DNA from 2 places in the Nocardia sp. NPDC004718 genome. Region 2 is predicted to be linked to the other one. Evidence: predicted binding sites of a transcription regulator. Region 2 holds the regulator's gene; the other holds the start of a gene.
The links. Region 2 encodes HspR, which represses chaperone genes until heat shock. Its sites were predicted from a motif close to ANNTGAGTNNNNNNNACTCANNT; they were not measured.
Positions count from the first base shown of each region.

Region 1: the regulator HspR is predicted to act here: its motif matches at 2,099-2,121, upstream of lon (endopeptidase La).

Region 1 covers NZ_JBSGCA010000003.1:7,771-23,741, forward strand. The annotation lists gene lon (endopeptidase La) at 1-2,021, opposite strand, end outside; gene ACWEH3_RS03485 (hypothetical protein) at 2,291-3,646, shown strand; gene ACWEH3_RS03490 (TIGR03084 family metal-binding protein) at 3,760-4,551, shown strand; gene ACWEH3_RS03495 (hypothetical protein) at 4,897-5,547, shown strand; gene lhgO (L-2-hydroxyglutarate oxidase) at 5,570-6,754, shown strand; gene ACWEH3_RS03505 (SRPBCC family protein) at 6,893-7,363, shown strand; gene ACWEH3_RS03510 (ribonuclease H family protein) at 7,374-7,946, shown strand; gene ACWEH3_RS03515 (hypothetical protein) at 8,024-8,779, opposite strand; gene ACWEH3_RS03520 (MlaD family protein) at 8,912-10,090, opposite strand; gene ACWEH3_RS03525 (MCE family protein) at 10,087-11,178, opposite strand; gene ACWEH3_RS03530 (MCE family protein) at 11,187-12,296, opposite strand; gene ACWEH3_RS03535 (MCE family protein) at 12,293-13,294, opposite strand; gene ACWEH3_RS03540 (MCE family protein) at 13,291-14,334, opposite strand; gene ACWEH3_RS03545 (MlaD family protein) at 14,331-15,821, opposite strand; gene ACWEH3_RS03550 (ABC transporter permease) at 15,829-15,971, opposite strand, start outside.
Region 2 covers NZ_JBSGCA010000001.1:328,813-344,783, reverse strand. The annotation lists gene ACWEH3_RS01820 (MarR family winged helix-turn-helix transcriptional regulator) at 1-184, shown strand, start outside; gene dnaK (molecular chaperone DnaK) at 494-2,341, shown strand; gene grpE (nucleotide exchange factor GrpE) at 2,338-2,988, shown strand; gene dnaJ (molecular chaperone DnaJ) at 3,013-4,173, shown strand; gene ACWEH3_RS01800 (heat shock protein transcriptional repressor HspR) at 4,173-4,592, shown strand; gene ACWEH3_RS01795 (FAD-binding oxidoreductase) at 5,123-6,292, shown strand; gene ACWEH3_RS01790 (FAD-binding oxidoreductase) at 6,388-7,149, opposite strand; gene ACWEH3_RS01785 (FAD-binding oxidoreductase) at 7,178-8,335, opposite strand; gene ACWEH3_RS01780 (hypothetical protein) at 8,644-8,859, opposite strand; partial or broken gene ACWEH3_RS01775 (LLM class flavin-dependent oxidoreductase) at 8,905-9,437, opposite strand; gene ACWEH3_RS01770 (NADP-dependent oxidoreductase) at 9,585-10,520, opposite strand; gene clpB (ATP-dependent chaperone ClpB) at 10,859-13,414, shown strand; gene ACWEH3_RS01760 (DUF5666 domain-containing protein) at 13,464-14,264, shown strand; gene ACWEH3_RS01755 (hypothetical protein) at 14,345-15,337, shown strand; gene ACWEH3_RS01750 (SDR family NAD(P)-dependent oxidoreductase) at 15,393-15,971, shown strand, end outside.

The DNA of each region.
Region 1 (15,971 bases), on a different contig from region 2:
GTGACCATCGTGACGCCCGCGGACGGCCCGTCCTTCGGCACCGCACCCGCCGGGAAGTGGATGTGGATGTTGCGATCCAGCACCGACGGCTCGATCCCGATCTCCTCCAGGTGCGAGCGCACGTAGGTCAGCGCGATCTGTGCCGACTCCTTCATGACGTCGCCGAGCTGGCCGGTGAGGGTCAGCGAGCGCTCGCCCTCGGCGGCGTTCGCCTCGATGTAGAGGACGTCGCCGCCCGCGCCGGTCACGGCGAGGCCGGTGGCCACACCTGGGACAGCCGTGCGTTCCACCGAGTCGGGGGTGAAGCGCGGACGACCCAAGTAGTCCTTCAGGTCGTCCAGACCGATCGTCAGGGCTCCGGCGTCACGCTCGACGTCGTAACCCAATTCCGGGTCGTAACCCGATCCGGTTTCGCGCTCCGACAGCCGCGTGGCCGCTTTGCGCAGCGCCTTGGCGATCAGCCGCTCCATCTGTCTGACCCCGGCCTCCCTGGTGTAGTCGGCGGCGATCTCGCGCAGCGCTTCCTCGCTGATCGACACCTCCTCGGCGGTCAGCGCGTTGCGCTCCAGCTGCCGCGGCACCAGGAAGTCGCGCGCGATGGCCACCTTGTCGTCCTCGGTGTAGCCGTCGACGGTGATCAGTTCCATCCGGTCCAGCAGCGGGCCGGGGATGGTCTCCATGACGTTCGCGGTCGCGATGAACAGCACGTCGGACAGGTCGAGGTCCAGATCCAGGTAGTGATCGCGGAACGTGTGGTTCTGCGCCGGGTCCAGCACCTCGAGCAGCGCGGCCGCCGGGTCGCCGCGGAAGTCCGAGCCGACCTTGTCGATCTCGTCCAGCAGGACGACCGGGTTCATCGAACCGGCTTCCTTCATGGCCCGCACGATCCGGCCGGGCAGGGCGCCGACGTAGGTGCGGCGGTGACCGCGGATCTCGGCCTCGTCGCGCACGCCGCCGAGGGCCACGCGGACGAACTTGCGGCCGAGGGCTCGCGCCACGGATTCTCCCAGCGAGGTCTTGCCCACGCCGGGCGGGCCGACCAGCACCAGCACCGCGCCGGACCCGCGTCCGCCGACCACTTCCAGGCCACGGGCGGCCCGGCGAGCGCGGACCGCCAGGTACTCGACCATGCGGTCCTTGACCTCTTCCAAGCCGTGGTGGTCGGCGTCCAGCACCGCGCGGGCGGCCGAGACGTCGGCGCTGTCGGTGGTCTTCACCGTCCACGGCAGCTCGAGCACGGTGTCCAGCCAGGTACGGATCCAGCCGGATTCCGGGCTCTGATCGCTGGCACGCTCCAGCCTGCCGACTTCGCGCAGCGCCGCCTCACGCACGGTGTCGGGCAGGTCGGCCTGCTCGACGCGGGTGCGGTAGTCGTCGGCGCCGTCGGGCTCGTCCTCGCCGAGTTCCTTGCGGATCGCGTTGAGCTGCTGGCGCAGCAGGAATTCGCGCTGGCTCTTCTCCATGCCCTCGCGCACGTCTTCGCTGATCTTCTCGCTGATCTCCGCCTCGGCGATGTGCGCCTTGGTCCACTCGATCAGCGTGGCAAGCCGCTCGGCCGCGTCGGGGGTCTCGAGCAGTTCACGCTTCTGCTCGGAAGTCAGGTACGGGGCGTAACCCGCGGTGTCGGCGATGGCCGACGGGTCGGTCAGCTGATTGACCGCATCGATGATCTGCCAGGCCTCGCGGCGTTGCAGCACCGAGACGACCAGCTTCTTGTATTCGGCGGCCAGTTCCTTCGTGCGGCCGTCCGGAGCAGGCGTCTCGACCGGCTCGGCCTCGACCCACAGCGCGGCCCCCGGTCCGGTGACACCGTGCCCGATCTTGGCGCGCCGTTCGGCCTTGAGGACGGCCGCCGGGGCTCCGCCGCGCATCCGGCCGACCTGTTCGATGGTGGCGACCACGCCGTAGGTGGCGTAGCCCTCGTTCAGCCGCGGCGCGAGCAGCACGGCGTCGGTCTTGGCGGCGCGCGCGGCATCGATCGCGGCCTGCGCCGATTCGTCCAGTTCGATGGGCACGACCATGCCCGGCAGCACGATCGGATCGGTCAGGAACAGCACCGGCAGGTTCTGAGGTGTAGTCACGTCTTCGACCTTCCAAAAGTTGAGCGATGCCTACTCAACCCCGGGGTGTGCTGGTTTGTTCCGCTCCGACCGGTCCGTTCGCTGACGGCGAAGTTCCGACCGGTACGGCCCACGCTTCGCGTTGACACCCCGTCCAAGGCAATGAGAACGTTGGGGCCTTGATATCTCATACCGGCGGTACCGCCGGATCGGCTTAGGGAGTCCCATCGATGTCGTCGCTCGCCGCCGGCGTGTTCATCGACTGGGAGAGCTTGACCGGGCAGCCGAAATTCGTGGTCGACCTGATCACGTTCCCGATCTTCAGCGCGCTGGCGGGATGGCTGACGAACTGGACCGGCGTGCTGATGCTGTTCTGGCCGATCGTTTTTCGCGGAATCCGCATCCCGGGCCTGCACGTGCTCTATCCATACCTCCCCCGCCGGGTGCAAGTGCTGCCGACCTTCTCCGGCGACGGCCGCCGTCTCGGATTCCAGGGCTTCATCCCGGCGCGGGCGGAGAAGATGGCCAGCATCTGCGTGGACAAGGCCCTGATGCGGATCGGCAGCCCTAAAGATTTCATCCACGAACTCGATCTCGACGGCATCGCCGACTACATCGCGGTGCTGGCGCGGCAGCAGGTGCGCCCGCTGGTGGACGAGCTGATGTACCGGGAGAACCCGGACCTGTGGCGTACCGTGCCGCGCGCCGCCAAGCAGCTCATCTACCAGCGAGTGGACCGGGAACTGCCCGCACTGTCGCGCCGCGCGTTCGCGTCGCTGGGCGACAACGTCGACCAGTTGATCGGCATCAAGGGTTTCGTGATCTGCTACCTGCAGGACAACCCGGCCATTCTCGAGGACTTGACCACCACCATCGCGGCGCCCGAACTGCGCTTCATGGTGCGCATCGGCTTGCTCGGCGCGCCCTTCGGCGTGCTGCTGGCTCTGTACCTGCACGTGCACCAGCAGATTCCGGTGCTGGGCTTGGTCCCCGGCTGGGTGATCGTGCTGCTCGCCTCGGCGGCGATCGGCGTGATCGTGAACGTCATCGCGGTGAAGATGGTGTTCGAGCCGGGCGATCCGCAACCGAGGTACAAGTACCTGTGGAAGCAAGCACTGCTGGCCAAACGGCAGCCGCAAGCGGCGACCGATCTGGCGCACATCCTGGCCTACCAGGTGCTGACGCTGCCGAATCTGTCCAAGGAGCTGCTGGAAGGCCCGAACGGGGACAAGACCAGGCAGTTGCTGGAGCGCTTGATCGCCGACGAGATCCATCGTCAGCTCGGGCCGACCACCACACTCGTGCGGGCGGCGCTGGGGCGTCGCCAGTTCGACAACCTCACGGTGGGCGCGGCGGGCGCCGCGGTCGGCTTGGCGCCGACCCTGGTCGAGGACGAAGAATTCACCCGGGAGCAGGCCAAGACCATCGACGAGTTCGCCGCGCGTAAGCTGCGGCGGCTCACGCCGGGGGAGTTCATGGAGATGTTCTACGCCTCCGTCGAGCAGGACGCCTGGCTGCTGTATCTGCACGGTGCGGCCCTCGGCCTCGTCGTTGGAGCCGCCCACTTGATCCTTTTCGGCTGGTAGCAGGGCCACCGCCCACAATATAAAACAAGCGTGCTTGCCTTTTTTTGGGCTCGCTGCGATGCTGGACGACGGTGGCACACGAGGCGGTGGGCCCGGAACCGGCAGGGGCACAGATGGCTGATCTAGAAGCGTTGCTCGGCGACTTCGCCGACGAATGCGCGGACCTGGAACGACTCGTCGCCCCGCTGGCGCCCGAGGAATGGGCGCGCGCCACACCCGCGCCAGGGTGGACCATCGCACACCAGATCGGACATCTGGCCTGGACCGATGAGATCGCGACGATCGCCACCGCGGACGCCGCCCGCTTCCAGCAGTTGCTGACCGAAGCCGGACCGCGCGCGCTCACGTTCGTCGACGAGGCCGCCGAGAAGGCCGCGACCGAACCGCCCGCCGAGTTGCTCGACCGCTGGCGGCGTGGGCGCGCGTCGATCACCGCCGCACTGCGCGCCGTGCCCGCGGGCGCCAAACTGCCGTGGTTCGGCCCGCCCATGAGCGCCGCGTCGATGATCACCGCCCGCATTATGGAGACCTGGGCGCACGGGCAGGACGTAGCCGATGCCCTCGGCGTGCACCGGTCGCCCACGGCGCGGTTGCGCACCGTGGCCCATATCGGCGTGCGCACCAGGAATTTCGCCTACACCGTGCACGGAAAGACTCCGCCCGCAGCGGAATTCCGGGTCGCACTCACCGCGCCGGATCGCACCATCTGGTCGTGGGGGCCCGAGGACGCCGAACAGCGGGTGACCGGACCCGCGCTCGACTTCTGTCTGCTGGTGACGCAGCGCCGCCATCCGAACGATCTGGAAATCTCGGCGCACGGCGACGACGCCGCGGAATGGCTCACTATCGCACAGGCTTTCGCGGGACCGACGGGCGAAGGAAGGACAGCGGGCCAGTTCGCCTGACCCGCCCACACCCGGCCCGATCCATGCGGAATCGGGAGCGGGCGAGCGCCACACTTGGGTGCGCCGTGTTCATGTCGACGGCCGGACGCCGTTGGCCGGGTGTCTCGAGATGGCAGTCGAGAATGGCGCTCGCCAGCTACCCGAATATTTACCCGCCCGTGCGTTCACGGAAACATCGACGCCATGCACGCCAGGGCGCACCGGCTCGCCCCATGCCGCGCCCGTTGTGATTCTGCTCTCTCCGATGCGGTATGCCCCTTCGCCGCACAGGTAATCTCGTCGGGCGTACAGCTTTCCATGGTGCTGATCGCCTGTGGGGAGCAGCGTCGCTGGGAAAGGAGCATCGTGACAGCACACCGGCCTGCCCAGGTCGCACGGCATGCCGCCGTCGTGCTCGCCGGTGCGGCCAGCCTCAGCCTGACCGTCGCGGCCGGCGCTTACATCGTCCACCAGATCGCCGATACGCAGCGCCCCGATACTCCGATCGCCGCGCCGGTCACCCCAGCCGTCCCGGACGAGCCCGGTCGCGGACGAGGCACGGTCTTCTATCCCCTGCTGACCGGCAACAGCTTCGTCTTGCCCGCAGCGGTTTCCGCTCCGTGTGCCGGCGAGCCGGAAACTGCCGAGCCGCAGGCCGATTCACCTGCCACACCGCCGGGGCGCACGCCTCTGGGCGGGAAAGTTCGATTCGGTGACGCCTACGTCGGCGCGCAAGTCGCGGAGAGCGCGGCCGACACGGTTTCGGTCACCGTGGACACGAATGCCTTGACGGCGCTCACGGGTCTGTTCCGCTCCGACCCCGCGCCGCAGCAACCGGGCGCCGTGACCACCATGCGCACCGACCTCGATACCCAGCGCGGCGAAGTGCGAGTGGCGTTCTCCGACCCGAGTCTGGGCGAGCACGACCTGCACCTGGATCGGCGCCCCGCTCCCGCGCCGAAGGGAACCGGCGAACGCGCGTCCACACACGGCGCAGCGGATTCCACCGTGGTGTGACACACCGTTTACCCTGCTCGGCATGAGCGCCTACGATTTCTGCGTCATCGGCGGCGGCATCGTCGGCGTGGCGACCGCGCACCGGATCCTGGCGCGCCACCCCGGTGCGAGCCTGGTGCTGCTGGAGAAGGCAGAGCGTCTGGCGGTCCATCAGACCGGGCACAACAGCGGCGTCATCCACTCCGGCATCTACTATCCGCCGGACAGCCTGAAGGCCGAGCTGTGCCGGCGGGGTGCGCGATGGACCAAAGATTTCGCTGCGGCACAGGACATTCCGTACCGGGTCTGCGGCAAATTGCTGGTCGCCACCGACGATGCCGAGTACGGACGCATGCTCGCACTGCACGAACGTTCCGTCGTCAACGGCGTGGCCGTCGAGCTCATCGACGCCGCGGAGCTCACGCGGCGGGAACCGCGCGTCACCGGTGTCGGGGCCCTCTTCGTCCCGGACACCGGCATCATCGACTTCACCCGGGTGACCGAAGCGCTGGCCGAGGAAGTCCGCTGCGCCGGTGGCGAATTCGTGCTGGGTGCCGAGATCGCCACGCTCACCGAGACTTCGGACGCGGTGACCGCCGCCGGCCCGGCCGGTTCGTGGACAGCTCGCCGCTTGGTGGTCTGTGCGGGGCTGCAAGCCGACCGGATGGCACGGGCCGCCGGGCTGCGCACCGACTTTCGCATCGTTCCTTTCCGCGGTGAGTACTACCAGCTGCCGCAGGAGCGCAACGGCCTGGTCAGCACGTTGATCTATCCGATCCCCGATCCGGAATTGCCCTTCCTAGGAGTGCATCTGAGCCCGACCATCGACGGAGCGCTCACGGTGGGTCCGAACGCGGTGCTCGGTCTCGCGAGGGAGGGCTACCGCAAAGGCAGTCTGAACCTGCGGGACGCGCGAGAAGTGCTCGGGTTCCCGGGTTTCCACCGCGTCGCCAAGGCGAACGTGCGCACCGGCCTGCGAGAGCTGCGCAACTCGCTGTTCAAGCGGGGATACCTGGCACAGTGCCGCCGCTACTGCCCGGAGCTGACGCTCGCCGATCTGCTTCCCCGGGAAGCGGGAATTCGCGCGCAAGCGGTATTGCGAGAAGGAACCTTGGTGCACGACTTCATGATCGAGCGCACCGAGCGCTCGGTTCATCTGCTCAACGCCCCTTCACCTGCGGCGACCTCGGCCATGCCGATCGCGGAACACATCGTCGACCAACTCTGAGCGCGCGACGGAGGAGCCCTTTCCCAAGCAACTACTCGGTCGCAATCTTGCGATTCGTCGCATCGAATCGCGCCGAGCCCTCGAATAAAGAGGAGAGCTGTAGTACTTTTAACGCCAGTCGTGGAACAGGGAGGGCCTATGGGCCACATCAAGTACGCGAGTGACGTCGGAGCGCCCGTCGAGGTCGCTTTCAACTACACGGACAACCATCTATTCGTACCGGATTGGATGTTCGGGATCGCGGACTTCGTACCGACCGGCGACCAGGACCGCGGACTCGGCGCGGTCTTCGCCACCACCAGCCGCCTCGCGCTCTGGCAGCCGACCGCCACCTGCGAGATCACCGAATACCGCCGCAACGCGGTGATCGGGTACGCACTGCGCGGACATTTCTCCGGCACACTGCGGCTGCGCTTCGACCCGCTCGGTTACGGGCGCTCGGTACTGACCTCCGAGGCGGAGTACAGTCCACCTCGCGGAGTGCTCGGGCGCCTGAGCGCCGGCCTGCTGGACGCCGCGGTGAGAACGGCGTTGCGCCGCACGGAGTCGCGGTTACGGAGGGAGATAGAGGAATTCCACGGTACCGATCTTGTCGGTCGGATTGCGTAGGGTGCCAGCCATGATCATCGTGAGCACCGACGGATCCTGCCTCCGCAATCCCGGCGGCGCCATCGGCTGGGCTTGGGTCAATCATCAGGGCTCCTCGGCGAGTGGGGGAGCCGCTTCCGGAACCAACCAGGTCGCGGAGTTGCGCGCGGTGCTGGAGGCGATCGTCGCCCACCCCGGGTCCGAACCCCTGCTCATCGAGAGCGATTCGCTCTACGCCATCAAATGCGCCTCGGAGTGGGTGTCGGGGTGGCGGCTCAACGGCTGGCGCACGTCGACCGGTGGGGCGGTGAAGAACGTCGAACTCGTCCGACAGATCGATCGGGCCATCGCGAGCAGGCCGGGACCGGTCCGGTTCCGTTGGGTCCGTGGACACGTCGGCAACTATTTCAACGAGCAGGCGGACGCACTGGCCGGAGAAGCGGCTCGGCAGGCCGCGGTCACCGCGGCTGTCGCCGAGGCGAACACCGTGGAAATGCTCGCGGTGACTGTGGAGGAAACGCCGACGGCGCCGGAAGCGCCGAAAGACGAGGCCGCGGGGAAGGCGGCCGCGCCGTCGGCGCCACAGGCTCTGACGCTGTTCTGATGCGTCGGCCGAAGCGCCGCGAGCTGCCCGAATGACCTCCGGCGGTGGTGGCTCGGCCCACCGCCGGAGGCGCTCGGCTAGTTGCCCGGCTGCGGTACGGGCTGACCAGACGGTGCGGGCTGCCCCGGGGCGCCCGGCGCGGGAGCACCGCCCGGCGCGGGGGCGCCCGGCAGGCCGGTGCCCGCGCCCTTCAACATCGGCGAATCGAGCTTCTCGACCAGCCACTTGTCGCCCGACTTGTGCAGCTGGGCGATCACCACGACGAACTGCCGCTCGGGGTTGGCCTGGGTGAAGTTGGTCCGGTACTGCGTGAGGGTCACCAGCACCTTGGCCGAGGTCTGGTCACCGGACTGGTAGCCGCACTGCACGTCATCGACCCAGGACTTGACCTTCGCCTGCACCATGGCGTCCTTCAACGCCTTGGTCGCGTCGTCGAACTCCTTGAGGAACTCGCCCGACGAGCCCGCCTTCACCGTGGTGAAGTAGTCATCGAGGTTCTTCGAGTAGTCGTAGACCGAGACGTCCTTGCCGAATGCGCACGCGGCGTTGGTCGAGTCGCGGATCGCGTCGAGCTTGTCGCCGCGGTCCTTGCCCTGCAAGAAGAACACGACCACCGCGGTGATCGCGGCGACCGCGAGCACACCGGCCACGAACGCGGCCACCAGCGGAAGCGAGGTGGATTTCCCGGCCTTGTCTGCCTTCTCCGCCTTGGACAGGTCGGGCTTCGCCGCGCCGGCGGCATCCTGCGACTTCTCGGTCACCGCGTCGGTGTCCTGGTCGGAGGCGGGCGTGGTCTCGGCGTCCTTGCCGGTCTCGGCGTCGTCGGTAGACATCGATAAAACCTGCACTTTCCCGGCGCGCGTCGGTGCGCACCGATTGGCTTCAGCGGCCCGCGACAGCGAACCTTACGGGTTCCACCGGCGAGTATGCCCGCCCGGCGGGATGACCGCCGGGCCGGGTACGACTCACCGCACCGGAGGCAGCGTCCGCTCGTTGGGATCCACACCCGGCGGCATGTGCGCGCCGTTGTCGGGCACGTCGGGCCGCGGCGCGTTGGCGGCGCCGCGGATCTGCTGACCCGGCGGCGGGTTCTCACAGTAGTTCCACTTCGGGATCGTGCCGTCCTGCACGACCTCGTTGCGGATCTTGGGAGTGTTGTAGGTGCAGAACGGCCGCGGCCAGATGTCGATCATCGCGTGGAACTCGCCGTCGTGCGCCGGAATGCCGAGCGCTTCGCCACCGAGCGCGAGCGAGGGGAACAGCGCGCGCAGCGCGGGCAGTCGCAGCTGCGCCGCCTTCGTGATCGCCTGGAAGTTGGTCGCCAGGCTGGTGATCGGATCGGCCGTCTTGTCCACCACCGCGCCCAGGCTGGTGAGCTGACCCGGCGCGGTCTCCAGCACCCGTTGCAGTTCCGCGTTCGCCTTGTTGAACTGCTCGAACAGCACGCCGGAGTTGCTGGTCAGCGTGGCCAGATCGGGCTGCGCCATGGACGTGGTGTTCGCGATCGTGCGCAGGTTGGTGATCAGATTCGTGGTCTGCGGCAGCAGCGAATCCAGGCCCGCCATCGCCAAGCTGATGCCGTTGACCAGCCCGCGCAGCTGATCCGGGCCTCCGCTGAGCGCGATGTCCAGCTCGTTCAGGATGACCTGGAAGTGATCAGGGTCGATCTGCGCGATGAGGGCGCTGGAGTTGTCCAGCACCGACCACACCGGCGTGGGCGTGTGGATCTTGTCCGGATCGAACTTGATCACCGCGCCGTTGGCCAGATACGGCCCCTGCTCGGCGTTCGGGCGGAAGTCGATGTACTGCTCACCCGCACCGGACAGCGCTTGCACCGCGATCTGCGTGTCCACCGGGATCTTGTACTTCGACTCGATCTGCGCGGTGGCCGCGATGGCCTGGCCGCGATCGGTCAGCTGGATCGAGGTCACCTTGCCGATGCGCCAGCCGCGCAAGGTCACGTCGTTGCCCGGCTGCAGACCACCGGAACGGTCCAGATTCACCGTGACCGTGTAGTCGGACCGCAGCGGGTTCACCCGCATCACGTTCACCATCAGGTAAGCGGCGCCGACCAGCAGCACGAGCACCAGACCCAGGTTCGACAGGAAGATCTTGCTTCCGAACACTTTGCGCACGGAGGTCATCGGTGGCCTCCCGCCACTCGACCCTGAACGAGTTGCAGCACCTGGATCAGGCTGCCCGCGAAGTCCTGCAAGTCGTTGAGATCCTGGAGCTTGCCGTGCTGCGGATCGGTGAGCGCGCTGATGTCCAGGTTGGTCGCGGTCGCGTACACCGCGAAACTGCCGCCGCGGAAGGTCGCGTCCACCTTCGGCCGCAGGACCCGCAGCCGATCCAGCAGGACGCCGAAGCCGTCACCGGTCTTGGCGATCGCGTCCATCAGCTGATGGGTGTTCTCCAGCAGTCCGTTCAGGTTCTCGGTCGAGGTGTTCGCGTAGTCGCCCAGCGCGGCGCTGGTGGTGGACAACTTGGTGAGCAGATCGCCGAGGGCCCGGTTGTTCTCGGCGATCGCGCCGACCATCTGCGGCAACGTGTCGGCCACCTCGCCGAGCTCCGAGCGCCGCCCCTCGATGGTGTTGGCGAGGGTGCTGAACTCGCCGAGCACGCTGTCCACCCGGGCGGAGTTGGCGTTCAAACTGCCGACCACTCCGGTCATCTCGGTGATCAGATGTGCGAGCTGCTCACCACGCCCGCCGACGATGGAGTCCAGCTCCGAGCCGAGCTTGGAGAGGCTGGCGATGCCGCCGCCGTTGAACAGCATGGAAACCGAGATGAGCAACTGCTCGACGGTCGCGCCCGCCGAGGTGCTGTCGATGGTGAGCGTGTCGCCGTCGTGCAGCATTGCCACGCCGGGCTCGGTCTTGGGCTTGGACACCGCGACGAACACGTCACCAAGCGGGGTGGCCTGACGCAGCTCCGCCGTGCTGCCCTTGGGCAACTCGATGTCCTTGCGGATGGTCAGGTCCACGATGGCCTGGAAGTTCTTGGTCTTGATGTCGGTGACCACGCCGACGTCCGAACCGCCGATCTTCACCTTCGCCTGGTCGGGCAGGTTCAGCGCGTTCTCGAAGACCGCGTGGATGGTGTAGGTCTCCCCGCCCTGACCCGGTTTCGGCAGCGGCAGCTTCTCCACGGTGAGCCCGCAGCCGGAGGTGACCGCCACACCGGCCACCGCGGCGACGGCGACCAGTGCCCTGCGTGCCTTGATCGTCATTCGGTACGTCATTTCGTCAGTCCGAGCAGTGCGGCGGTGAGCCCGTAGTCGGGGCCGAAGTCCTGCATGTTTCCGGTGCGGCAGCCATCGGCCCTCATCTGGATGCGTTCGCAGAACAGGCTGACGATCTCACCCGACAGCGCGGTGCCGATCACCGCGTGCAACCGGACGTACTGATGCTCGCGGTTGACGATGTTGTCGACGTTCTGCATGACCATCGGCGCGAGGTCGGCGACCTCGGTGAGGCCGCGAGCGTTGTCGCGCAGCTGCTGGGTCACGTTGGTCAGGCCGGTCATCGTGCCCTGCAACTGGTCCTGGTACTGCGTCAGCGTGGTGCTCGTGTTCTGCAGGAAGGCGAGCAACTGGTCGAGTGTGGCCTGCAAGCCGGGAGCCTGTTCGGCGAGCAGGCCGGTCATCTGGGTCACCCGGTTGCTGAAATCGCGCACCGACTGATCGTTGTCGGCCAGCATGGTGGTGAGGTCGTTCAACTTGATGATGATGCTGGAGATCGCGTCCTTGTTGTCCACGCCGACCTTCAGCGCGCTGGACAGCGCGTTGAGGGTGTCGCGGATCTTCTCGCCGTTGCCGTTGAGCATCGGGTAGAGCACCCGGCCCGACAACGGGCCGAGGCCCTCCTGGCCCGGCTCCGGCTTCAACGCGGCGGCGAACTGATCGATGGTCTTGATCATCGTGTCCAGCTCGACCGGGGTCTTGGTGCGGGCCTTCGGCAGGTGCGAACCGTCGGACAAGGTCGCACCGCCGGTGTAGACGGGGGTGAGTTCGATGTGCCGGTCGGTCACGATGGACGGCGAGATGATCGCGGCCATCGCGTCCTGCGGGATCTTCACGTCCTTGTCGAGGGACATGTGCACCTCGATCAGCGTGCCCTTGGGCACGATCTTGTCGACCTTGCCCACGTCGAGCCCGAGCACCGTGATCGGGTTGCCTTCGTAGATGCCCGCGATGTTGTCGAAGTCGGCGGTGATCCGCAGGGTGTTGCCCAACGCGTCGTTCACCGAACTCGGCAGCAGCGAGCAACTGCCGACCGTCAGCGCGGCGGCACTGATCAGGAGCGTCTTCGCGACGGTCCTGAGCGGAAAGCCCGTGCGGAATTTCATCCCTGGCACCCCTCGATAACTTGGGCGAAGCACAACCAGTTGTCCGGGAACAGCCACGGCAGGCCGACATCGCCGTACGGACCGCTGCCACCCCAGGAGTTGGCCAGGTAGCGCAGGGTCGGCGGCATGAGCGACAGCATCCGATCCAGGTTGTCCTTGTTCTTCTGCAGGCCCTCGGCCATGGTGTTCAGCTGCTGGATGGTCGGGCCGAGCTGATCGTTGTTCTCCGCGCCGATCGCCTGCAGCTGCTTGGTCAGCGCCGCGACGTTGTCGAGCAGCTGGCGCAGCAGTGCCTGGCGCTCCATCACCCGGTTGGCGATGGCCTCGCCCTGGGTGATCACCAGCAGGATGCTGTTGCGGTTGTCGGCGAGGATCCGGGTGACCCGATCCAGATCCTGGAGCAGGGCGTCCACTTCGGTCTTGCGGCGGTCGATGACCTTGGCCAGCGCGCCGACGCTGTCCAGCGCCTGGGCGGTGAGCTGGGGCGAGCCGTTCATCTGCTCGTTGATCAGGTTCAGCGAATCGGCCAGCTTCTTGGTGTCGAGCGCCTCGAACTTCGGGGTGCCGACCTGCACCACGTCGGCCAGGTTGTACGGCACCGAGGTGTTGGACACCGGGATCCGCTTGCTCTTCAGACCCGAACCGTCGCCCGGCTCGAGGTCGACGTACCTGGTGCCGAGCAACGTGGCCATCTTGATCGAGGCACGCGCGTCCGGGCCGAGTTTCACGTCGTCGCTGACGCTCAGCGTCAGCAGCACGTGACTGCCCTCGAGTTCGGCGCCGACCACCCGGCCGGAGGACACCCCGGCGATGTTGACCTTGTCGCCGACCTTGATGCCCGCGGCCTGCACGAACTCGGCCTTGATCGACTGCTCGCCGACGCCGATCAGCTTGTAGACGCTGGACACCAGCAGCAGCACCACGATGAGGGCGCCGCCGATGATGCCCAACCAGAAGTACCGGTTGCTCTCGAACCTGGACCTGAGCTTCGTCATCATGGGCGGCACACCGCCGAGTGCGAGGTGCCACCGATCTGGGAGAACAGGCCGCGGGGGAACAGGACGCCGTAGAGCGACACGTCCAGGCCGCACAGGTAGGCGTTGGCGTAACCGCCCTCCGAGGTGTGCCTGCCCGCCGCCGACAGGACGTTCGGCAGGTCGATCGCGGCTTGGTCGAGCTTGGCGCCGTTGTCCAGCAGCAGCGTCAGCGCCGCGCTGGTGGAGTTCTGCGCCGTGCGCAGACCCGGCTGGACCCGGTCGAGCATGCCGACCACCGATGTGGTCGCGCTCGCGATCTGCTCGGTCGAGGCGAGCAACGACTGTCCCTGTTCGTACAGCCCGCCGATCAAGGCCCGGGTCTGGGTCACCAGGGTCTCCAATTCATCACCTCGTTTCGCCAACCCGGACATCACGCCCGACAGGTTGGTGATCACATCGGACAGGATCGCGTCCCTGCGCTGGAAGTCGGTGGCCAGCTGGGCGGCCTGGACGATGAACGCGCTCAGCGACACGCCGTCACCTTGCAATGCCTGGATGAAGGTTTCCGACAGCCGGTTGACCTGTTCGGGCTGCAACACCTGGAACAGCGGCTGGAACCCGTTCAACAGACCCGACACATCGAACGACGGCTCGGTGCGGTCGATCGGAATGGAACCGTTGTTCTTCAGCGGCGCCGGGTTGGACCCCTTGCCGGGGGCCAGCGCCACGTACCGCTGACCGATCAGATTCTGGTAGCGGACCAGCGCTTTGGTGTCGTTGTAGATCGTCTGGTCGCGCTGCACCACGAAGGTGACCTTGGCGACCGACTTCTTCAGATTCCCGTCGCGGCCGAGCTCGATCTTCTCGACCTTGCCGACGCGCACGCCCGCCATGCGGACGTCGTCGCCCTCGTGCAGGCCGAGCACATCGGAGAACGTGGCGGAGTAGGTGTAGGTATCGCCGCTGACGATGCGCGCCAGCGTGTTCCACACCACCACCGTCACCAGGATCGACACGATGGCGAAGATGCTGAATCCGATCAGCGGTCTGCGAATGCTCATCGTGCGGCACCGTTGTCGGCCACCTGCATGGTTCCGCCCTTCAGAATCGTGCTCAGCAGCAGGTATTCGGCGGTGGTCGGCTTGCGGCCGAGCAGCGCGGTGATCGCCGAGTCACCCCGGTAGGAGATCGGCGCCGCCGACGGCGTCCCCTCCGGCGCGGCGGCCGGAGCCGCGGGGGCCGGAGCCGCGGCGGGCGGGAGCAGGCCCGGCGGCAGCATCGGGAACAGACCCTCGAGCGGGGTGCCCGCGAACGGAGCGGGAGCGCCGCCGGTCGGGGCGGCCGCGGTGGCGCGGTTCGGATCCGGGGTGGTGACGCCGGGAATCAGCGGCAGACCGGGCATCGGCACCACCGGAGGAAGCCCGGCGGCCGAGGCGAGCGCGCGCGGCTTCAGCTGCTCCGGCAGCTCGCCGACATCGGCGACGGCGGGAGCGGTGTAGCAGCTCGGCCCGACCATCTCGCCGTAGCGCGGGCAGTCGGCCACGGTGTAGGGCCGGTACGGGGTGAGCGTGATGCCCGCGTCCCAGACCTGCTGCTTCTGCGGACCCCAGGTGAACGTGGTGTCCATCCGGCGCATGGTCTCGCTGAGGTTCAGCAGGCTCCTGGTGATCGCGTCGGGGTCCGCGGCGAGTGCGCCGAACATGTCGTTCGTGCCCGCGGTGACCTCGATGCCCACGTTCGGGTTACGGGCGAACAGGTCGTTCACCGTGTCGATGGTTCCGCTGGTGCCGGTGATCAGCGAGACCAGCTCGCTGCGCCGGTCGGCGATGGTGCGCGCGGTCTGCACCGAGCTGCCGAGCACGTCGACCAGCTCGGGCGCGGACTGGTTGAGCGCGTGGAACGACGCGGAGAAGTCGCCGAGCAGCACACCGAGATCGGGAATCGACTCGTCGACGGCCAGCAGCCAGCGGTCCAGCCGCTCGACGGTGGAGCCGGGCATCCGCCCGCTGCCGTCCAGCGCCTGCGACAGGGTGCCGAGCACCCGGCCGAACTGCACCGGATCGATCTTGTCGAGGATGTTGCGGACCGTGGTGAGCGTGTCCTGCAGCGCGATGGTGCCCTTGCTGCGGTCTTCCTCGATGACCGAACCCTCGTGCAGGTACTGGTCGGCCGGACCGTTGAAAACGAGTTCGACGGAGGTGACGGCGAACAGGTTGCTCGGCACCACGCGAGCGGTCACGTTGGACGGGATGTCGCCGGCGAACTCCGGCTTCATCTCGATCCGCACCTGCTGCAGCTCGCCCTTGGCCGCCACATCGACCGTCTTCACCGCGCCGACGAGCACGCCGCGGAACTTGACGTCGGCCTGCTCGGGCAGACCGTCACCCGTGGTGGTCAGGTTCGCGGTGACGTTGACCTTCTCCTGGAAGTAGCCCTTGTAGCGCAGCATCAGGAAGCCGAGCACCAGCGCGAACACGACCAGACCGCACACGCCTGCGATGAGCAGCTGCCGCATCGTGGGCCCGCGCCCACTGGGATCGATGATCATCTGGTGTCTACCCCGAGATCCGGATGCCGGGGTTGACGCCCCAGATCGCCAATGTCATGAACAGGTTCGCGAAAACGACCGCGATGATGCACATCTTGATCGCGCGGCCCGCGGCCACGCCGACGCCCTCGGGGCCACCGGAGGCGAAGA
Region 2 (15,971 bases):
CGTCTACCTGCTGCCCGCCGCGCATGATCTGCTGGCCCGGGCTCAACGTGTCGTCGACGGACTCGAGTCCGACCTGCTGCGCGAATTCGACGCGGCCGACCGCACCACCTTGTTGCGGCTGTTGCAGCGGCTCGCGGCGACGAACGGGCTGGAACCGGGCATTCATCCCGGACTCTCCCGCTGAACTCCTGCCCTTCGGGGCTTCCCTCGCCGCGCCGGAAGTGTGTGGCAGGCACGCATGTGCGTCGCCGTCCGGGAATTAAACGCGCGAGTCGCCCGTTGAGCCTTTCGACAATATTGAGTGTCTACGACTCAAGTTTCGGTTGACTCCGAGACTTCTGCGAGGCAGGATTGAGCCGACCACGCTCAGTGTTGCTGGGGCCGTGCTCCGTGAGGTGCTAGGGGCGAGGTCTCGCGGCGTCCCGTAGCGGGCGCCAAGGGCGGTTTCGCTCGGCACCTACACACATCGGTACGTCAATTAGGAGGAACCACTATGGCTCGTGCGGTCGGAATCGACCTCGGGACCACGAACTCGGTCGTCGCCGTTCTCGAAGGCGGTGAACCGGTTGTCGTCGCCAACTCGGAAGGATCGCGCACCACCCCGTCGATCGTCGCGTTCGCGAAGAACGGCGAGGTACTGGTCGGCCAGCCGGCGAAGAACCAGGCCGTCACCAACGTCGACCGCACCATTCGCTCGGTCAAGCGGCACATCGGCACCGACTGGTCGGTGGACATCGACGACAAGAAGTACACGCCGCAGGAGATCAGCGCGCGCGTGCTGATGAAGCTCAAGCGCGACGCGGAGTCCTACCTCGGTGAGGAGATCACCGACGCGGTCATCACCGTGCCCGCCTACTTCGAGGACGCCCAGCGGCAGGCCACGAAGGAAGCAGGCCAGATCGCGGGCCTGAACGTCCTGCGCATCGTCAACGAGCCCACCGCCGCGGCGCTCGCCTACGGCTTGGACAAGGGCGACAAGGAACAGACCATCCTGGTCTTCGACCTCGGTGGCGGCACCTTCGACGTCTCGCTGCTGGAAATCGGCGAGGGCGTCGTCGAGGTCCGCGCCACCTCCGGCGACAACCACCTCGGTGGTGACGACTGGGACGAGCGGGTCGTGCAGTGGCTGGTCGACAAGTTCAAGGCCAGCTCGGGCATCGACCTGACCAAGGACAAGATGGCCATGCAGCGGCTGCGTGAGGCCGCCGAGAAGGCCAAGATCGAGCTGAGCTCCTCGCAGAGCACCTCGATCAACCTGCCCTACATCACCGTCGACGCGGAGAAGAACCCGCTGTTCCTCGACGAGCAGCTGACTCGCGCCGAGTTCCAGAAGATCACCTCGGACCTGCTCGACCGCACCCGCGCGCCGTTCCAGTCCGTGATCAAGGACGCGGGCATCAAGGTGTCCGACATCGACCACGTGGTGCTCGTCGGCGGTTCCACCCGTATGCCCGCCGTCACCGACCTGGTGCGCGAGCTGACCGGTGGCAAGGAGCCCAACAAGGGCGTGAACCCGGACGAGGTCGTCGCCGTCGGCGCCGCCCTGCAGGCCGGTGTGCTCAAGGGTGAGGTCAAGGACGTCCTGCTGCTCGACGTGACCCCGCTGTCGCTGGGCATCGAGACCAAGGGCGGCGTGATGACCAAGCTCATCGAGCGCAACACCACCATCCCGACCAAGCGCTCGGAGACCTTCACCACGGCCGACGACAACCAGCCGTCGGTGCAGATCCAGGTGTTCCAGGGTGAGCGCGAGATCGCCTCGCACAACAAGCTGCTCGGCTCCTTCGAGCTGACCGGCATCCCGCCCGCCCCGCGCGGCGTGCCGCAGATCGAGGTCACCTTCGACATCGACGCCAACGGCATCGTGCACGTCACCGCGAAGGACAAGGGCACCGGCAAGGAGAACACGATCAAGATCCAGGACGGCTCCGGCCTGTCCAAGGAGGAGATCGATCGGATGGTCAAGGACGCCGAGGCGCACGCGGCCGAGGACAAGGCGCGTCGCGAGGAGGCGGAGACCCGTAACCAGGCCGAGTCGCTGGTCCACCAGACCGAGAAGTTCATCAAGGAGAACGAGGACAAGGTCCCCGCGGACGTCAAGACCAAGGTCGAGGCGGCCATCGCCGAGGCGAACGAGGCTCTGAAGGGCACCGACATCGCCGCGGTCAAGGCGGCCGTCGAGAAGCTGGCGACCGAGTCGCAGGCGCTCGGCCAGGCCATCTACGAGGCCTCCGCCGCGGACGCCGCCGCACAGGGCGACGGCGCGACCAGCGCCGCGTCGGATGACCAGGTCGTGGACGCCGAGGTCGTGGACGAGCCGGTCGACACGGAGAAGAAGTGACCGAGGGCAACTCCGAGAAGGAGCCGATCACCTTCGTCGACAACCGGAAGATCGATCCGGAGACCGGTGAAGTCAGGCAGCAGGCCGCGGACAACGGCGCCGCGGCCCCGCAGGTGAGCGAGGGCGTGGACATCGACAACGACGACGTCCTCGCCGACACCATCAGCGGCGAGCTCGCCGAGCGCACCGCCGACCTGCAGCGGCTGACCGCCGAGTACGCCAACTACCGGCGCCGGGTCGAGCGCGACCGCAAGGCCGTCATCGACAACGCCAAGGCGTCGGTGGTCACCGAGTTGCTCGGCGTGCTCGACGATCTCGACCGCGCGCGGGCGCACGGTGACCTGGAATCGGGTCCGCTGCGGTCGGTGGCCGACAAGCTGTCGGCCGCGCTGCTCAAGCAGGGGCTCGAGGAGTTCGGTTCGGAGGGCGAGCCTTTCGACCCGACCCTGCACGAGGCCGTGCAGCACGAGGGCTCCGGCCACGACCCGGTGATCGGCATTGTGATGCGCAAAGGCTATCGCTTCGGCGATAGGGTGCTTCGGCACGCGCTCGTCGGGGTAACCGACGGCGTAGCCGATCTGACGGAAAACGCTGTTCAACCTACTGAAGAGGCATCGGATGTTGATGCCGGCGCGAACGATCAATAAGGACGCGAGAGGAGGAGATGCTCGGTGAGCCAACGGGAGTGGATCGAAAAGGACTTCTACAAGGAGCTGGGTATTTCCTCCGGCGCCTCGCAGGACGAGATCAAGAAGGCCTATCGCAAGCTCGCCAGGGACTTGCATCCGGACGCCAACCACGGTGACACCAAAGCCGAGGAGCGGTTCAAGGCCGTCAGCGAGGCGCACGCCGTGCTGTCGGATCCGGCCAAGCGCAAGGAGTACGACGACACCCGCAAGCTCTTCGCGGGTGGCGGCTACGGTCGCGGTGGCTTCGGCGGCGGCACCGGTGGCGGCTTCTCGCAGGAGTTCAACCTCGGGGACATCTTCGGCGGCGCCGCCGGTGCCGCCGACGGTGGCCTCGGCGACCTGCTCGGCGGTCTGTTCAACCGGGGCGGCACGCGGTCGGCGAGCCGCCCCAGGCGCGGGGCCGACGTGGAGACCGAGACGACGCTCGGTTTCCGGGAAGCGGCCCAGGGCGTCACGGTCCCGCTGCGGATGACCAGCCCCTCGCCGTGCACGACGTGTCACGGCAGCGGCGCCAAACCGGGCACGAGTCCGCGAGTCTGCCCGATCTGCAACGGGACCGGCATCGTCAGCCGCAACCAGGGCGCGTTCGGCTTCAGCGAGCCGTGCGACGAGTGCCGGGGCAGCGGGTCGATCATCGACGACCCGTGCCTCGACTGCCAGGGCAGCGGCATCCAGAACCGCACGCGCACCATCACGGTGCGGATTCCTCCCGGAGTCGGTGACGGTCAACGGATCCGGCTGGCCGGTCAGGGCGAGGCGGGACTGCGCGGGGCGCCCTCGGGCGACCTGTATGTCACCGTCCACGTCAGCCAGGACAAGGTCTTCGGCCGCAACGGCGACGACCTGACCCTGGTACTGCCGGTCAGTTACAGCGAATTGGTCCTCGGTACAACGGTTTCGGTACCCACTCTGGACGGCCGGGTCGGCGTCAAGGTGCCTCCGGGTACCGCCGACGGCCGTACCTTGCGGGTGCGCGGCCGTGGCGTGCCCAAGCGCGGCGGCGGCGCGGGCGACCTACTGGTGACGGTGAAGGTCGCGATTCCGCAGAAGCTGGACAACGACGCCGTCGAGGCGCTGAAGCGCTACCAGGAGGCGGAACGGGCCGGCGGCTTCGACCCACGTGCGGGATGGGCAGGTGCGTGATGTCCTCCGAACCGAAGAACGCGTCCGGCGGGTCGCGGGCCGAGTTCTTCATGATCTCGGTCGCGGCCCAGCTGGCCGGCATGCACGCGCAGACGCTGCGCACGTATGACCGTCTGGGACTGGTCACGCCGCAACGTACTTCGGGCGGTGGTCGGCGCTACTCGGCCCGGGACGTGGAGCTGCTGCGCGAGGTGCAGCGGCTGTCCCAGGACGAGGGCGTCAACCTGGCGGGCATCAAGCGCATCATCGAACTGACCAATCAGGTGGAGGAACTGCGCCAGCAGGTCGCGGAACTGTCGGCCGAGCTGGAGCGGACGCGGGCGGCGTACCGCCCGGATCTCGCTCCGCAGCAGCGCAGTACCGCGCTGGTCGTCTGGCAGCCGCGGCACCGTCGTGAGGACGGTCAGCGCAGACGATAACCGGCACCACGACGGCCCCGGCCTCGGTCGCACATCGCGATCCGGCGCCGGGGCCGTCGTCGTGCACGGGCATTGTCACAAAGATTTGCTGAAGATAAACCAGAACATGTTCAACGGAAGCGGTGCGGCACCATATATTTCGTTGCCGCATCAACTGGACATTTTCACCATAGATCAGTTTACGTAACTGGTTCGGCCTACCCGATTCGATCCACCTCGAGTGGAGGTCATGTTGCCCCGAAGTCGCTAGAACAGACCAATCGGGACGTAATTCCGCAAGAGAGCCTTACCAATTCGGTGTGCACACGACTGATTTTCTGCTGAATCCCCGGTCTTACAGTCGGTTTCTCTGGCGTGTCGCCCTGGGGATCCTCGTTTAGACGAAATTGAGTGCGGTATGTTCCTTCGAAAGATTCCGTTGCTGGCAAACCTCGCCTACACTCCTTGCCATCGGCTGCTGTCGAGTGGCCCGCAGCACCTCACTCGCCGGCATGGTTCGTGAACGAGTGCGAAATGGGGTTGTGAGACCAATGGATTCACGCACTGTCGCTTTGATCAGAACTACGTTCAAGGCGGTTGCTGCGGAGGATGGGGGGCCGGAGAAACTGGCGAGATCGTTCTACGCGATCTTGTTCACCGACTACCCGCACGTCCGCGATTTCTTTCCGGCCGCGATGGACTCCCAGCGCGACCGCCTGGTCAAGGCGATCTCCTATGCGCTGGACCGGTTGGAGGAGCCCGACAAGCTGCTGCCCTTCCTGGCCCAGCTCGGCAGGGATCACCGCAAGTACGGCGTGCAGCCCGCGCACTACGCCGCCGTCGCCACCGCGCTGAAGAACGCCGTGAAGGTGTTCGCCGGCACCGAGATGTGGACCGACGAGGTGGACCGCGCCTGGGACGAGGGCCTGCAGATCATCTCCGACACCATGATCGGCGCGGCGGAGAAGGAGACCACGCCGTCGGTGTGGACCGGCACGGTGATCGAGCGCCGCGAGGTGCTGCGCAACCTGGTCGTCGTCCGGCTGCAACTGGATCAGCCGATGCGCTACGCCGCGGGCCAGTACTTGAGCGTGCAGGTTCCGTCGCGGCCGCGCATGTGGCGCTATCTCTCGCCTGCCGTGCCGGCGAATGCCAACGGTGAGATCGAGTTCCACGTCCGCAGCGTGCTCGGCGGCTGGGTCAGCTCGGCCATCGTCGGCCAGACCGTCGTCGGCGACCAATGGCTGCTCGGCTCGCCACTCGGCGGCCTGGGCGTTCCGCGCAACGCCAAACGCAAGATGCTGATGGTCGGCTGCGGCACCGGGATCGCGCCGCTGCGCGCGCAGCTGATGTCGATGGCGATGCGGCGGTCCAATCCGAAGGTGCATCTGTTCGTCGGCGGCCACCACCCCTGCGACCTCTACGACCTGGAGACCCTGGGCAAGCTGGCGATGGCCAACCGCTGGCTCACGGTCACGCCGGTGAGCGAGCACGACGAAAACCCCTGGTGGTACGCGGAACCGGAGGAGCCGCGCACCACCTGGCCCGGCCTGGAACCCCGCGTCACCGGCCAGATCGGCAAGGTCGTCGCCAGTTTCGGCGCATGGTCCGACCGCGACGTGCAGATCGTCGGTTCACCCTCGATGGTGCAGACCACCAAGTTCCGCCTCATGGCAGCCGGAACCCTGGCGAAGAACATCCGCCACGACCCGTTGTATTAGTCCGGCCCCTGCGGCGCCGGGTGTTCGCGGCCCGGCTCCAAGGGTGTGCCATTGACCTGGCCGAGTAGTTCACTCGGCTCAGGTTCACGGTTCGGTCAGAGCCCCTCGAATTGGATTCGCTCCGGCGGAGTTCCGGTTTCGAGGAGGCGGTCGACCGTGGTTTGGACCATGGCCGGGGAGCCGCACACGAGTACTTGGTGTTCGAGGAAAGCGCCGTGGGAGCCGAGGACTTCGGCGAGGGTGCCGTAGAGCAGGTCGTCGGGTGCGAAGCCGATGTCGACGCGGGACCGCTCGTACCAGTCGTCGACCCAGCTCGGATCCTCCGGGTTCTCCACCACCGGAATCACCGTGAGCCATGGCAATTCGGCGGCCAGCAGGTAGAGCATGTCCGAGGCGTACAGGTCGCGGGGGGAACGCCCCCCTACGAAGAGGTAGGTGGGCGGCGGCGACGGCTTGCGCGCCAGCTCGAGGATCTGAGCGCGCATGGGCGCCAATCCCGTACCGCCCGCGATCATCACCACCTCGTCGCCGTCGGGGTCGACCCAGAACCCGCCTGCAGGAGCGCCGATCCGCCACTCGTCGCCCGGCTGGGTGTCGGCGACGATCGCGGCGCTGCACCAGCCGCCAGGCACCGTGCGCACGTGGAACTCCAGTTTGCCGTCCAGGGACGGCGGCAGCGCGGGGGACAGCCTGCGGCGCACGCCGGGATGCTGCGGCACCCGCACTTCGACCGACTGTCCGGCGGCGAACGGCACGAACTCCCCGATCAGGCGGATCACCGCGAGATCGTGTCGCAGGCGATGATGGCCGACCACGGTCGAAGTCCACTCCGGCGCCTGATGACCATTGCCGAGCATGCTCGGATCCCCCAACGGGGCCTCCTTCTTACACAGGGTCGCAGCTGATGTTCTGCTCCGGCGTGCCGACCGCGATGAGCGCGCGCCGGGTGTCCGCGATCATCCGGGCCGAGCCGGCGATCTGGATCTGCCGGTCTTCCCACGCGCCGAAGCTCGCGACCACGGCGCCAAGGTTACCGATCAGGCGCCGGTGCATGCCGTACGGTGCGTCCTGCGGCGGATGCGGGTACCACCACGGGTTGGTCTTCTGCTCACACACCGGAACGATGGTCAGCCACGGGTTGCTCTGCGAGAGCTGCCACATGTTCTCCACGTCGTACAGGTCGCAGGGATAGCGGCCGCCGATGAAGAAGTGCACTCGCGGGTTGATGCCGCGCTGACCCATTTCGATCAGCTGGGCGCGCAGCGGGGCGATGCCGGTGCCCGCGCCGATCATGAGCACGTCGCGGCCGCTGTCCCGGTCGACGTGCAGTCCGCCGAGCGGGCCCGCGATCCGCCATCGGTCGCCCACCCTGGTCTCGTTGACGATCGCGGGGCTCACCCAGCCGCCGCGGATCTTGCGCACGTGGAACTCGATCTCGCCGTACGGGTTGGACGGGATGGCAGGGGAGAAATAACGCCACATCTTCGGCCGCTGCGGAATGGTGACCGGCACGTACTGCCCGGCCTGGTAGGGCACCGGCCCATCGGACTGCAGCCGCACGATGGCCAGGTCCTCCAGCACGCGGCGATGGCCGACCACGGTGGCCTCCCACACCGGCTGCGACTTGTCGGAGTTGGCGCCGATGGCCATGGACGCGGAGATCAGGATGGTGATGTCGCGCCAGCCCTCCTCCAGGCTCCGATTCCATGCCGCGCCGTTGTAGACGCGGAACGCCGCCAGCAGCGCACGGCCCGCTATGTCGTAGTGCGCGGCCTCCACGCCGTACTTGCGATGGTCGCGAGCGAGTTGCTCCAGGAACTTCTGCGCGCGATCCCAGTCCTCCAGGTGATCGAGGACGTACTGGATGGCCGTGGCGATCCGTTTGGCCTGCATTTCCATGGCGGGTGGGAACAATTCGCGCAACCGTGGGTTCTCGGCGAACAAATGTCCGTAGAACGCACTGACCAACCGCTCGGGTCCATTCGGCGACTCGATCACCGAACGAAAATTGGCGCGGACCAGCGCAGCCGAACGCGCATCCACGACGTGGAGCTTCCTTTCCCTCAGTTCTGCCCGGGGACATACCCGTTACCGGCGGTCTCCCGCCGACAAGTATCCCCGAAAATGCCGTGGTCGTGTGGGTATAAAGCGAACCTTCGCCTTCGCTGCGGCCATGCCCGGGCTGGAGACGGACTACGTCCGGCCGCGCCCGTGAGTGCCGTGCGACCCGGGCAAACGGTAATCGGTGGGCAAACGGCGGATGCCGCTGACCCGTCGGGTACCGCCGCCGTGGGCGGGCCGGGCCGGATTTCCGCGTCGATGCGGGACCGGAGGATGCCGTTTCCGGCCGGTCAGGTTCCGGCGCCGGTGCGCACCGCAGGCACGACCTGCTCGGTATAACGACGGATCTGCTCGACCGGTTCCCCCTCGGTCGGCCAGAAGACGAAACCGTCGATCCGCTGGTCACGGTGCAGGGCGAGCAGGTCGTCGACCCAGCGCTGGGGCGGGCCCTCCAGGAAGCCGCGATCGGACCCGTCCGCGGTGATGGTCCCCGATACGTTCAGCACCCGCCGCACCGTCAGCGGGTCCCGGCCCGCCGCCGCGGCGGCGGCATCGATCCGCTCGCCCGCTTCGGCGAGGAACTCCGGCGGCGCCCACGCGGCGGACGGCACCCAGCCGTCGGCGGCGCGTCCGGTGAGCTCGAGCATGCGCGGCCCGCGCGCACCGAGCCAGATGCCGGGCTCGTGTCGCGGGCGGGGCCGGGATGCGCGCCCGCCAGGGAGTAGAAGGCGCCGGGCACCCGGACCGATCGCTCGTCGCTCCACAAGGCGCGGATCACCGCGATCGCCTCGGCCAGGGCGCGTACCGCCTCGCCGCCGGTTCGGCGCGGTCCGCCCATCCCGGCGACGGCGTCCCAGAACGCGCCCGCGCCGAGACCGAGCTGGATCCGGCCGTCGCGCATGATGTCGAGCGAGGCCACCGACTTCGCGAGCAGCGCGGGGTGGCGCAGCGGCAGGTTCGCCACGTCGGGGAAGAAGGTGATCCGCTCGGTGCGCGCGACGAGAGCGGTGATCAGCGTCCAGGTGTCCAGGAAACGGCGCTGGTAGGGATGGTCCTGAATCCCGATCAGGTCGAGCCCGGACACGTCGGCGTACACGCTCAGCTCGGCGAGCCTGCGGAAGTCGTCGGCCTCGGGGATCAGGAACAGACCGAATTGGGGTGGTCGAGTCCTCGTCACACACCTCCTGGTGGTCTTGCGGGACGCCGACCCGGCGTGGCGGGTCGCTATCGCTCAGATGGCGAGCACGGTCTTGCCGCGTGCGCCGGGCGCTCCGATGACCGCGGGTCCCTCCGCGAGCGGGACGGTAGCGTCGATCGGCACGACCACGTCACCGGCGGCGACGCGCTGGATCAGCCGGGCCAGCTCCGGCGCTTTCCCCTTGGATTCGATGTTGCCCCCTTTCAGCGACCGTGCGCGCAACGCGTCCTCGTCGGCGGCGAAGGTGGTGGAGTAGACCGTGCCGCCGTCGCGGACCAGCGTGGTCAGCTCCGCCAGCGCCTCGGGCGGGCTCACCAGATCGAACAGGACGTCGATGCCGTCCGGATGCGCGGCGGCGACCTGGTCGCGCACCGGTCCCGCGGTGTAGTCCACCGTCTCGGCCGCGCCCAAGCGGGTCATCTGATCGGCGGAGTCGCCGCGTGCCGTGGCGATGACGTGCGCGCCGGCGATATTGGCCAGCTGCACCAAGAAGGAGCCGACGCCGCCGGTCGCGCCCACGATCAGCACGGTCTGGCCCGGCTGGATGTGGGTGGCGTCCACGAGATCCTGCGCGGTCACCCCGGCCGTCGGCAGCGCGGCGGCGGCGACGGTGGTCACGCCCGGCGGGATCGGCACCAGCGTGCCGCCCTCCGGGAGCACCGCGTACTCGGCGAAACTGCCGTGGCCCACCGGCGGTGTGAGGAACTTGCCGACCACCCGGTCGCCGATGGCGAACCGGCTGACGCCCGCGCCGATCGTGGCGACCGTGCCCGCCCCGTCGACTCCGAGGATCATCGGAAAGTCGTGCGGCAGTTTGCCTTCCAGGAGGCCGGAGGCCACCTTCCGGTCGAAGGGATTCACCCCGGCTGCCTGGAGTTGGACCCGCACGGATCCGGGGCCCGGCTCGGGCATCGGCATCTCGGCCAGTTCCGGCGTCGCTCCGAACTTCCGTACCACGATCGCGCGCATCCATTCGCTCCTCGAGTCGGGGTGAAGAGTGCTGCAACAACTGACGGCCGAGGTCATCGTAGGCATCCGAAGGTCGCCGACGTGCGGAATCATCGCATCGGCGGTGTCGCGGGGCGTCGCTTTCGCCGGTGCCGGGGCGTAGCGTTCCACACGATCCGGCGGCATCGGAGCGGCGCGGCGAAGAATTCGAAACTTGAGCGGAACAGACTCAATCTTTCAGACGTTGGTCGAGTAGGAACGGCGCCGAGCCGAAGGCGGAGCGGGACGAAGCGACGGCTTCGGCCGGGCGAACACGCTCGGCGCCGTACGAATCGACTCGACTAGTAGGAAGGTGACTCGTGGATTCGTTCAATCCCACCACCAAGACCCAGGCCGCACTGACCGCCGCCCTGCAGGCGGCCTCCGCCGCGGGCAACCCGGAGATTCGTCCGGCGCACTTGCTGGTGGCGTTGCTGGACCAGACCGACGGCATCGCCGCGCCTTTGCTGAAGGCCGTCGGAACGGATCCGGCGGTCGTGCGCAACGAGGCACAGGCCATCGTGGGCCGGCTGCCGCAGGCGACCGGCGCCACCACCACACCGCAGCTGGGCCGCGAGGCGCTCGCCGCGATCACCGCGGCGCAGCGCCTGGCCACCGAACTCGGTGACGAATACGTCTCCACCGAGCACGTGATGGTCGGTCTCGCCCAAGGCGACTCCGATGTGACGATGCTGCTCACCAAGTACGGCGCCACCGCCGACGCACTGCGCGCGGCGTTCACCGCGGTGCGTGGCAGCGCCCGGGTGACCAGCCCCGATCCGGAGGGCAGCTACCAGGCGCTGGAGAAGTACTCCACCGACCTCACCGACGCCGCCCGCCACGGCAAGCTCGACCCGGTCATCGGCCGGGACACCGAGATCCGCCGGGTGGTACAGGTTTTGAGCCGTCGCACCAAGAACAACCCGGTGCTGATCGGCGAGCCGGGTGTCGGCAAGACGGCCATCGTCGAGGGGCTCGCCCAGCGCATCGTGGCGGGCGACGTCCCGGAGTCGCTGCGCGGCAAGTCCGTTGTGGCGCTCGACCTCGGCGCGATGGTCGCGGGCGCGAAGTACCGCGGCGAGTTCGAGGAGCGGCTCAAGGCCGTGCTGGAGGACATCAAGAACAGCGCGGGCCAGATCATCACGTTCATCGACGAGCTGCACACCATCGTCGGCGCGGGCGCCACCGGTGAATCGGCGATGGACGCGGGCAACATGATCAAGCCGATGCTGGCCCGCGGCGAGCTGCGCCTGGTCGGCGCGACCACGCTGGAGGAATACCGCCAGCACATCGAGAAGGACGCCGCCCTGGAGCGGCGCTTCCAGCAGGTGCTGGTCGGCGAGCCGTCGGTGGAGGACACCATCGGCATCCTGCGCGGCATCAAGGATCGCTACGAGGTGCACCACGGCGTGCGCATCACCGACTCCGCGCTGGTCGCCGCGGCCACGCTGTCGGACCGCTACATCACCTCCCGGTTCCTGCCGGACAAGGCGATCGACCTGGTCGACGAGTCGGCCTCGCGGTTGCGCATGGAGATCGACTCCCGCCCGGTGGAGATCGACGAGGTGGAACGCGCGGTGCGCCGACTGGAGATCGAGGAGGTCGCGCTCGCCAAGGAGACCGACGAGGCCTCCAAGCAGCGGCTGGAGAAGCTGCGCGCCGAACTCGCCGACGACCGGGAGAAGCTCAATCAGCTGACCACCCGGTGGCAGAACGAGAAGAACGCGATCGACCAGGTGCGCACGCTCAAGGAGGAACTGGAAGCGCTGCGCGGCGAATCCGAACGCGCCGAGCGCGACGGTGATCTGGGCAAGGCGGCCGAACTGCGCTACGGCCGGATCCCCGCGCTGGAGAAGCAGCTCGCCCAGGCCGAGCAGTCCTCTGCCACCGCGGGCGACGGCGAGGTGATGCTCAAGGAGGAGGTCGGCCCGGACGACATCGCCGAGGTGGTGTCCTCGTGGACCGGCATTCCGGTGGGCCGGATGCTGGAAGGCGAGACCCAGAAGCTGCTGCGCATGGAGGAGGAGCTGGGTCGCCGCGTGGTCGGTCAGGCCGAGGCGGTGCAGGCGGTGTCCGACGCGGTGCGCCGGGCGCGCGCGGGTGTCGCCGATCCGAATCGCCCCACCGGCTCGTTCATGTTCGTCGGCCCGACCGGCGTCGGCAAGACGGAGCTGGCGAAAGCGTTGGCGGACTTCTTGTTCGACGACGAGCGCGCCATGGTCCGCATCGACATGAGCGAGTACAGCGAGAAGCACTCGGTGGCCCGGCTGGTCGGCGCCCCGCCCGGCTACGTCGGTTACGACCAGGGCGGCCAGCTCACCGAGGCGGTGCGGCGCAGGCCCTACACGGTGGTGCTGTTCGACGAGATCGAGAAGGCGCACCCGGACGTGTTCGACATCCTGCTCCAGGTGCTCGACGAGGGCAGGCTCACCGACGGCCAAGGCCGCACGGTGGACTTCCGCAACACCATCCTCATCCTCACCTCGAACCTGGGTGCGGGTGGTGACCAGGAGTTCGTCATGAACGCGGTGCGTTCGGCCTTCAAGCCGGAGTTCCTCAACCGCCTCGACGACGTGGTCATGTTCCACGCGCTCGACGAGGAGCAGTTGGAGCAGATCGTCGACATCCAGCTCGATCAGCTGCAGAAGCGCCTGGCGCAGCGCCGGCTGAAGCTGGAGGTCAGCGATTCGGCGCGGTTCTGGCTCGCAGTGCGTGGTTACGACCCCTCCTATGGCGCTCGTCCGTTGCGCAGGCTGATCCAGCAGGCCATCGGCGACTCCCTCGCCAAGGAGTTGCTCGCGGGCGAGGTCACCGACGGCGACAGCGTCAAGGTGACTGTCAGCCCCGACGGGGACGGCCTGATCGTCGGAAGGTGATGAGCGAGCAAGCGGCCTCGCGCGTGCGGGGCCGCTTACCCTGGAAGCCATGACCAACCCGAACGATCCCTGGGGACAGCGGCCGGAGGATGCGCCGACCGAACACCTGGGTCCGCCGGGCAAGTCCGGCTACGGGGGCCCGGCGCACACCACGGCGTACCCCGACGCGTACGGCGCCGGCGCTCCGTCGGAATATCCCCCGACGGAGCAATACGGATCCTGGGGCCCACCCGCGACGAACGCGACGCGCGAGTTCCCGGCCTACGACGCCCAGTGGGCCGCCTATCCGGATACCGCCCCGGGTGCGGCGGGGCCGCCCGGCGGCGCGATGCCGCCCGCCGGGGGAGTGCCGCAGGGGCCACCACCGCAGCCGCCGCGGCGCAACACCGGTCTGTGGATCGCCCTCGGCATCGGCGTCGTGTTGCTGATCGGTGCGATCGGGGTGGTCTCGGGCGTGCTGCTGGGCGCGAGCGATTCCGGCTCGGCCGAAACCGCGGCGGCACCGACGACGCGCGTCACCACGAGACCGGCGCCGGGAACCAGGAACGCCCAGCCGACCCCACCGAGCGGGTTGCCCAGCGTGCCCGGCCTCGGCGATGCCGACGGGCTCGGCGCGACCATGGGCACCATCACCGCCAACGACGGGGGCACCCTGACGGTGAGTTCGGTGATGGGCAACACCATCACGGTGCGCACGGACGCCAAGACGCAGGTGATCGCCTTGTCGGGCACGAAAGTATCCGATCTCGCCACCGGTGAGCTGGTGCTGATCCAGGGCGACAAGGCCGCGGACGGATCGATCCAGGCGAAGGTCATCATCGGTACCTCGCTGCCCGGCGGCGGACGATGAGCCGCGCCGGGTACGGACCGCGCGAAGCGCCGGGGGTAATGACGGACCATGTCCGGCCGGGACCATTAGGCTAGGCGTCGATGACGGCAATGTGGTTCGGGTTGGCGGCGATCGCGCTCGTGGGTGCGATCGTGCTGCTGTATTTCGATCGGCTCCAGCGTCAGCGGACCGGTCACGCGCGACAGGTGTGGGCGAAGTCGCAGGGCTATACCTATGTGTCCGTGGAACCCGCGCTGCCGTCCACGTGGCGGCGAGGCGCGCTGACCAAACTGGGCTATCTCTCCGCGGTCGACGTGGTCTCCGGCATCCGCAAGGGCGAGAAGTTCGTGCTGTTCGACTTGGAGGACTCCGCGACGCTGGTCGCGGTCCGCCGCCAGATCGGTTCGGACATCGACGTGGACATGCGGCTGAAGACTGCCGCGCCGCCCAAGGACCACGATCTGGAACTGCTCGGCGCCATCGGTGATCGCGTGGTGTTCGCGACCAACCCCGAAATCGCCAGGCACGCGGTCGATCAGCGCATGGTCGCGTTCATCGAGAATCTTCCGGACTCCGTACAGATGCTCTGGAGCGAGGGCAACTGGACGCTGGGCATGCTGCTGGTCGGCACCACCCCGAAGGACTGGGAAGGCGCGATCGACGCGGTGCTGCGCCTGTCCGGCCTGCTGCACGTGCTGCCGCCGGTCAGCGAGCCGCACTTCGACGACGGACCCGAGCCGGTCCGATCCCGGCCTCGCGAGCGTCAGCGGGGCGAGAACGTCCGGGGCCCCGAGGACGACGCGGGCGACCGTCCACGCCCCGACGCCGAGGGTGACGAGCGGTCCGATGACGACTCCCACGCCGGCGAGCGAGCCGAGGAGCGGGGATCGGAACCGGCGCGCCGCCCGTCGCTGGCCGTCGTGCCGAACACCCGCGCCCGCGTGCGCGAGGACGAAAAACCCCGGCCACATGAGGAACGCGACGAGCGCGCCGAGGGCCGGGCCGACTCCGAGTCGCGGCAGCGGCCCGCCGACCCGCCCGGTGGACCGTTCCATCCCGGCTTCCGCCCCTACCAGGGACCCGTGCCGAAGTGACCGGCCGCGCGCCCACCGCGGTCGGACCCGAGCGACTGCGATCGATCGCGCTGTCATGACCGAGCATCCCCGGCTGCCCGGCGCCACCCGCCCGGTGGCTTTGCTCACCGGACCGACCTCGGGTATCGGCCGCGGTTACGCGACCCGGCTGGCCTCCCTCGGCTACGACTTGGTGCTGGCCGCCAGGGACGAGCAGCGGCTCACCGCCCTCGCGACCGAGATGGAACACCGCTTCGGTACCCGCTCGGAGCTGCTCGTCGCGGACCTGGCCGGGGCCGAGGACCGCGAGCGGGTCGCGGCGCGGCTGGCCGACGGCGTCGAATTCCTGGTGAACAACGCCGGTTTCGCGCGGTCAGGGGAGTTCTGGACATTGCCGCCCGAGCAGTTGCAGGCGCAATTGGACGTCAACGTCACCTCTGTGGTGCGGCTCACCAGGGCCGCGCTGCCGCCGATGATCGCGGCGGCCAACGGCTGTGTCGTCAACGTGGCCAGCGTGGCGGGCCTGATTCCCGGACGAGGGTCGACGTACTCGGCGTCCAAGGCATACGTCGTATCCTTCACGGAAGGGTTGGCAGGCGGATTGGCCGGGACCGGAGTCCGGGTCCAAGCCCTGTGCCCGGGATTCGTCCGTACG